DNA from 3 places in the Saccharothrix sp. NPDC042600 genome. Region 2 is predicted to be linked to each of the others. Evidence: riboswitches for the same ligand, from Rfam matches in the RefSeq annotation. Region 2 holds a riboswitch; each other region holds the start of a gene.
The links. Region 2 has a riboswitch for S-adenosylmethionine ahead of thrC (threonine synthase). Riboswitches for the same ligand answer to the same signal wherever they lie in the genome.
Positions count from the first base shown of each region.

Region 1: it holds a riboswitch for S-adenosylmethionine, as region 2 does, so the genes downstream of both, AB0A74_RS41205 (aminotransferase class V-fold PLP-dependent enzyme) here and thrC (threonine synthase) in region 2, are expected to answer to the same signal.
Region 3: it holds a riboswitch for S-adenosylmethionine, as region 2 does, so the genes downstream of both, AB0A74_RS03635 (ATP-binding cassette domain-containing protein) here and thrC (threonine synthase) in region 2, are expected to answer to the same signal.

Region 1 covers NZ_JBEZBW010000167.1:4,420-6,675, forward strand. The annotation lists gene AB0A74_RS41200 (potassium/proton antiporter) at 1-1,056, shown strand, start outside; SAM riboswitch class IV at 1,107-1,221, shown strand; gene AB0A74_RS41205 (aminotransferase class V-fold PLP-dependent enzyme) at 1,268-2,256, shown strand, end outside.
Region 2 covers NZ_JBEZBW010000007.1:33,479-35,734, reverse strand. The annotation lists gene holA (DNA polymerase III subunit delta) at 1-939, opposite strand, end outside; SAM riboswitch class I at 1,037-1,156, shown strand; gene thrC (threonine synthase) at 1,168-2,256, shown strand, end outside.
Region 3 covers NZ_JBEZBW010000003.1:58,532-60,787, reverse strand. The annotation lists gene rsmA (16S rRNA (adenine(1518)-N(6)/adenine(1519)-N(6))-dimethyltransferase RsmA) at 1-607, shown strand, start outside; SAM riboswitch class I at 694-784, shown strand; gene AB0A74_RS03635 (ATP-binding cassette domain-containing protein) at 998-2,008, shown strand; gene AB0A74_RS03630 (methionine ABC transporter permease) at 2,005-2,256, shown strand, end outside.

The DNA.
Region 1 (2,256 bases), on a different contig from region 2:
GTGGGGAAGCGGCTGACCGGCGCGCTGGAGCTGGAGTCGGGCATCAACGACGCCCCGGTCTACATCGCGGTCGTCCTGCTCGCCTCGCCCGACCCGATCACCTGGACCGCCCCGCTGCTCATGGGCTACGAGCTGGTGGCGGGCGCGGCCATCGGCGTCGCGCTGGGCCGGCTGGGCGCGGAGGGCCTGCGCCGGGCGGCGCTGCCCGCGACCGGCCTGTACCCGCTGGCCACGGTCGCGGTGTGCCTGCTCGCCTACACCGCGGGCGACCTCGCGCACGCGTCCGGGTTCCTCGCCGTCTACACCGCCGCGCTGGTGCTGGGCAACGCCCGCCTGCCGCACCGCGCGGACACCCTGTCCTTCGCCGAGGGCCTGGGCTGGATCGCCCAGATCGGGCTGTTCGTGCTGCTCGGCCTGTACGCCTCGCCCGGCCGGCTGCTGGAGGCGCTGGTCCCCGCGCTGGTGGCGGGCGGGGTGCTGGTGCTGCTGGCCCGGCCGCTGTCGGTGCTGTGCGCGGCGCTGCCGTTCCGGGTGCCGTGGCGCGAGCAGGTGTTCATCTCGTGGTCGGGGCTGCGCGGCGCGGTGCCGATCGTGTTCGCGCTGATCCCGCTGATCCAGAACGTGCCGGGCGCGCAGGACCTGGTGGACGCGGTGTTCGTGCTGGTCGTCCTGCTGACGGTGGTGCAGGGCAGCACGCTGCCGCGGCTCGCGCGGTGGTTGGGGCTGGAGAAGTCCGGGGAGGCGCGGGAGGTCCAGGTGGACTCGTCCGCGCTGGACGAGCTGGGCGCGGAGCTGCTCCAGGTGCGCATCCAACGCGGCTCCAAGCTGCACGGCGTGTACCTGAGCGAGCTGCGGCTGCCGCCGGGCGCGGTGGTGAGCCTGGTGGTTCGGGGTGACGAAGGGTTCACGCCGCAGCCCACGACCCGGCTCCAGGAGTTCGACCAGCTCCTCGTCGTCTGCACCGACAGCGCCCGCACCGCCACCGAGCAGCGCATCCGCGCCGTGGACCGGGCCGGCCGGTACGCGCGGTGGAAGGGCGACACCGGTCTCCCATGATGTGAACGCGACTCGACTCGGGGTCGGCGGTGGGTTAACGTCGGGTCCAAGGTCATGAGTGCCAGCGCGAAGCTCGGGCTAGCTGGCCGGCAACCCTCCTACCGCGGTGGGGTGCCCCCGATGAGGACCTGGCCTGGCGCGGAGGGCGTCGGGCAAGCGCGGGCCTCCTCTCCCGGTAGCGGAGTCCGCCTGGACCCCGTCGGAGGGTGTCGTGACCGTCGCAGTCCCCGGATCGATCGCCGCTCTGCCCCGCGTCGTCGGCGCGTCGCTGCGCGTGCCGCTGGTGACCGGTGAGCGCGTGGAGTACGCCAACCTCGACCACGCGGCCAGCGCGCCCTGCCTGGAGCAGGTGCGCGACGCGGTGGACGAGCTGCTGCCCTGGTACGCCAGCGTGCACCGCGGAGCGGGCTTCGCCTCCCAGGTGTCCACGAAGGTCTACGAGCAGGCGCGGGACTCCGTGCGCCGGTTCCTGGGCGCCCGCACCGGCGACACCGTCGTGTTCACCCGCAACACCACCGACGCGCTGAACCTGCTGGCCCGCAGCCTGCCGCGGAAGACGGCCGTGGTCCTGTTCGACACCGAGCACCACGCGGCCCTGCTGCCGTGGCGCGGGCCGCACGTGCGGCGGTTGCGGACGCCGGGCGGCGCGGGCGAGGCCGTGCTGCAGCTGGACCGCGCGTTGCGCGCGGCCCCGGTCGGGCCGCGGCTGGTCGTGGTGACCGGCGCGTCCAACGTGACCGGCGAGGTGTGGCCGGTGGCCGAGCTGGCGGCCGTCGCCCGGCGGCACGGCGCCCGCATCGCCCTGGACGCCGCCCAGCTCGCCCCGCACCGCCCGGTGGACCTCAAGGCGCTCGACGTGGACTACGCGGTGCTGTCCGGGCACAAGCTCTACGCGCCCTTCGGCGCGGGCGTCCTGGTCGGGCGCGCGGACTGGTTGCAGGCGGCCGAGCCGTACCTGGTCGGCGGCGGCGCGACGGCCCGGGTCAGCGACCACGGCGACCGGCTGGGCGTGGCCTGGTCGGCGGTGCCCGAGCGGCACGAGGCCGGGTCGCCCAACGTGGTCGGCGTGCACGCCCTGGCGGTGGCCTGCGACGTGCTGGGCCGGCACTGGGAGCAGACCGTGGCGCACGAGCGGGAGCTGCTCGCCCGGCTGCGGGCGGGTCTGGCGACCGTGCCGGGGACCTGCGAGCTGGCGCTGTT
Region 2 (2,256 bases):
TTCCAGCGCGTAGCCCGAGTCGGCCGCAACACCCTTCACGTCGGCGTTCAGGTCGGCCACCACCGACATCGCGGCGGCCAGCCCGTCACCGTCCCAGCCGCGCGCCTGCCCCTGCGCCTTCTTCACCTTCCACGGCGGCATGCCCAGTTCACCCGCCAGCTTGAACGGGTCGCCCCGGCCCACCGCCGACACCCGCGCGATGGTCCGCACCGCGTCCGCCAGCGCGTCGGCGACCAGCACGTGCGGCACGCCGAGGTGGATCGCCCACCGCAGCGCCTCCAGCGCCCCCGCCCGGTCGCCCATGACCGCCTTCTCCGCCACCGCGAACCCGGTCACCTCGGCCCGACCCCGGTGGTAGCGGTGCACGGCGTCCACGTCCACCTTGCCGCCGGTGTCCGCCACGAGCTGCGACGCCGCCGCCGCCAGCTCGCGCAGGTCCGAACCGACCGCCTCGATGAGCGCGCCGACGGCCTCCGGGTCGGCCTTGCCGCCCGCCGAGCGGATCTCGTTGCGGACGAACGCCTCGCGGTCGGCGGCCTTGGTGATCTTGGGGCACTCGATCACCTCGGCGCCGGCCTTGCGCAAAGCCGTAGGTAGTTCCTTCGCCACTTTGCTGCGTCCGCCGCCGGTGTGGACGACCACCAGCGTCACCCCGTCCGCGGGCGACTTCGCGTAGGCCAGGACCGCGTCCGCGATCTCCTTGCCGGCGTCCTGCGCGCTCTCCAAGGCGATCACGCGGCCCTCCGCGAACAGCGACGGGCTCACCAGTTCCGCCAGCTCAGGAGGGGTGAGGTCGGTCACCTTCACGCGGGTCAGGTCGGCCTGCGGGTCGAGTCGGCGGGCGGCGGCCAGCGCGCTGCGGACAGCGCGCTCGACCAGCAACTCCTCCTCGCCGACCACCAGTTGCACGGGGGCGGGAGTGACTGCGGCGGCGCTCACGGACCCGATCCTCCCACGCCGCCGCGGCCGTCCGGATGGTGGACGGATCTGGCTGAACCTCGGGACGGTGTCGTAGGTTGAGGGCACAACTGAATACCGCTCATCCAGAGGGGCAGAGGGATCGGCCCGAAGAAGCCCCGGCAACCCGTCGTTGCGGCGCCTTGCGCGCTGCCGACCACGGTGCCAATTCCGACCCGCCAAGCGGGAAAGATGAGGAGAAACCTCGCGATGACTGCTGTCAGTGTGCCCTCGACCGCCACCTCCTTCGACCTCGGCCCGGCTCGCGCCCTGTCGTGTCGCGAGTGCGGCCACGAGACCCCGCTCGCCCCGGAATACGCCTGTCTGGAGTGTTTCGGGCCGCTGGAAGTCGCCTACGACTTCGGCCGCGTCCGCCGCGAGGACATCGAGGCGGGCCCCCGGTCGATCTGGCGCTACCGCGGCCTGCTGCCCGTCCCGTCGAACGTCGAGTCGCACCCCAACACCAACCCCGGCCACACCCGCCTCGTCGAGGCCGACAACCTCGCCAAGGCGCTGGGTGTCCGCAAGGTCTGGGTGAAGGACGACACCGGCAACCCCACCCACTCGTTCAAGGACCGCGTCGTCGGCGTCGCGCTGGCGGCGGCCCGCGAGCTGGGCTTCAAGGTCCTCGCCTGCCCTTCCACCGGCAACCTCGCGAACGCCGTCGCCGCCGCGGCGGCCCGTGCGGGCTGGCAGTCGGTCGTGCTGGTCCCCTCCTCCCTCGAACGCGCCAAGATCCTCATGACCGCCGTCTACGACGGCAACCTGATCACCGTCGACGGCAACTACGACGACGTGAACCGCCTCGCGCAGGAGCTCGCCGCCGAGCACGAGGACTGGGCGTTCGTCAACGTGAACGTCCGGCCCTACTACGCCGAGGGCTCGAAGACCCTCGGCTACGAGGTCGCCGAGCAGCTCGGCTGGCGCCTGCCCGACCAGGTCGTCGTCCCGATCGCCTCCGGCTCCCAGCTCACCAAGGTCGACAAGGCCTTCCGCGAGCTCGGCGAGCTGGACCTTGTCGAGGCCACCCCGTACAAGGTGTTCGGCGCCCAGGCCACCGGCTGCTCCCCCGTGTCCGCGGCGTTCAAGGCCGGCCACGACGTGGTCTCCCCCGTCCGCCCGGACACCATCGCCCGCTCCCTGGCGATCGGCGCCCCCGCCGACGGCCCGTACGTGCTCGACGCGGTCCGCCGCACCGGCGGCGCGATCGAGGACGTCACCGACGAAGAGGTCGTCGAGGGCATCCGCCTGCTGGCCCGCACCGAGGGCATCTTCGCGGAGACCGCCGGCGGCGTGACC
Region 3 (2,256 bases), on a different contig from region 2:
GGCCCGGCGACTCCCGCGGACGGCCGCCGAGCGCGCGCCCGAGCCGGCCTCGCGGCTCACGGTGATCGAGGCCGACGCGATGCGCGTCACCGCCGACCAGTTCCCCGAAGAGCCCACGGCCCTGGTGGCGAACCTCCCTTACAACGTGGCAGTGCCGGTGGTGCTGCACCTCTTGGCCGAACTGCCCACCCTCCGCACGGGCCTGGTGATGGTCCAGGCGGAGGTCGCCGACCGCATGGCGGCGGGTCCCGGCAGCAAGGTCTACGGCGTCCCGAGCGTCAAGCTCGCCTGGTACGCCGACGCCCGCCGGGCCGGGCCGGTGTCGCGCCAGGTGTTCTGGCCGGTGCCCAACGTGGACTCCGCGCTGGTCGCGTTCGAGCGCCACGCGCCCCTGTCCACAGTGGACCAGAAAACCGTGTTCTCGTTGGTGGACGCGGCTTTCGCGCAGCGGCGCAAGGTGTTGCGCGGGGCGCTCGCCGGTTGGGCCGGATCGGCCGCCAAGGCCGAGCAACTGCTGGTCAGCGCGGGTGTGGACCCGGGCGCGCGGGGCGAACAACTGGACGTAGGAGATTTCGTCCGGATAGCCGAAGCCGCCTCATCAATCTAGCCGGTGATCTTTCGGCCGAAAGTGTGATTTGACGAACGATCCGCGTCCAGGCTTGCGTTCGGGCAGGTCCGTCGGGTGTACTCGTGCTGCCATCCCGAGCGGCCGAGAGACCTGGCTCCACGACGCCGCAGCAACCACCCCCCATGGGGCAGGTGCTTCAGCCAGGATCGATGGAGGATCACGTGCCCAGGATGCGAATGCTCACTCGACGGCGAGTCGTCGACCACGGCCGCCGCACGGTATCGGGCTGTCGCAGCTACTAGAAGCCTAGGCGCCTCTCAAGTCCTCGCCGCCCTACGCGCCCTACCGCGCTGGGCATCTACCTGAGCTGAGTCCCCGGACGCGCACGCCACGAGCGTGCGCTGCCGCGTGCAGTCGTGGAGCGAAAACGTGATCACTGTCGAGAACCTCACCAAGACCTTCCCCGGGAGTACCGGACAGGTTCGCGCACTGGACGGCGTGAACCTGGACGTCGCCGCGGGCACCGTCCTCGGCGTCGTCGGCCCCAGCGGGGCGGGCAAGTCCACCCTGGCCCGGTGCGTCGCGCTCCTGGAGCGCCCCGACAGCGGCGCGATCCGCGTCGACGGCACCGACCTGGTCTCCCTGGGCGGCACCGCCCTGCGCAACGCCCGTCGCCAGATCGGCGTTGTGCCGCAAGGGGATTCGCTGCTGCGTCAGCGCACCGCCGCGGGCAACGTGGCGCTGCCGCTGGAGTCCGCCGGCGTCCCCGGCCCGCAGCGCCGCACCCGCGTCGCCGAGCTGCTCGACCTGGTCGGCCTGACCGACAAGGCCGGCTCCTACCCCGACCAGCTTTCCGGCGGGCAGCGCCAGCGCATCGCCGTGGCGCGCGCCCTCGCCGCCAGCCCGTCGGTGCTGCTGGCCGACGAACCGACCTCCGCCCTGGACCCCGAGACCACCGGCTCCGTGCTGACCGTGCTGGACCGGGCGCGCGCCGAGCTGGGCGTGACGGTCCTCGTGGTCACCCACGACATGGGCGTGGTCCGCAAGATCTGCGACGACGTCGCGGTGCTGGAGGACGGCCGCGTGGTGGAGCACGGCAAGGTGCTCGACCTGGTCGCCGACGCCGGTTCCCGCACGGCCTCGTCGCTGCTGCCCGCCGTCGACCAGAACCCGGCCGCCGAGAAGGCCTACGACCGCGTGGCGGACGTGGTGCTGGTCGGCTTCGCCGCGGTCGGCGCGCTGCTGCCGGAGGCCACCTCGCGGTTCGGCGTCGAGCTGAACCTGCTCGGCGGCGGCCTGACCCGGCTCGGCGAAACCCCGGTCGCGCGCTTCCGCGTCGGCCTGAACGGAGAACGCGCCGACTCGGCGCTCGAATTCATCGCGGACGCGGGTGGGGCAGTGCGGCGGACCCTGACCGGTCCGCAGGGAGTAGCTGCGTGAGGTCTGCAACACCCTGGTCCACCGTGTTCGACGGCGTCCTGGTCGCCACCGGCCAGACCCTCTACATGGTGGCCGTCTCCACCCTGATCGCTGTGCTGCTCGGCATTCCCGTCGGCATCTGGCTGCAACTCACCGCTCCCGGCGGGTTGCGGCCGAAGCCGGTGGTGCACAACCTGCTCGGCTTCATCGTGGACCTGGGGCGGTCGATGCCGTTCCTGGTCCTGCTGATCCTGCTGATGTCGTTCACC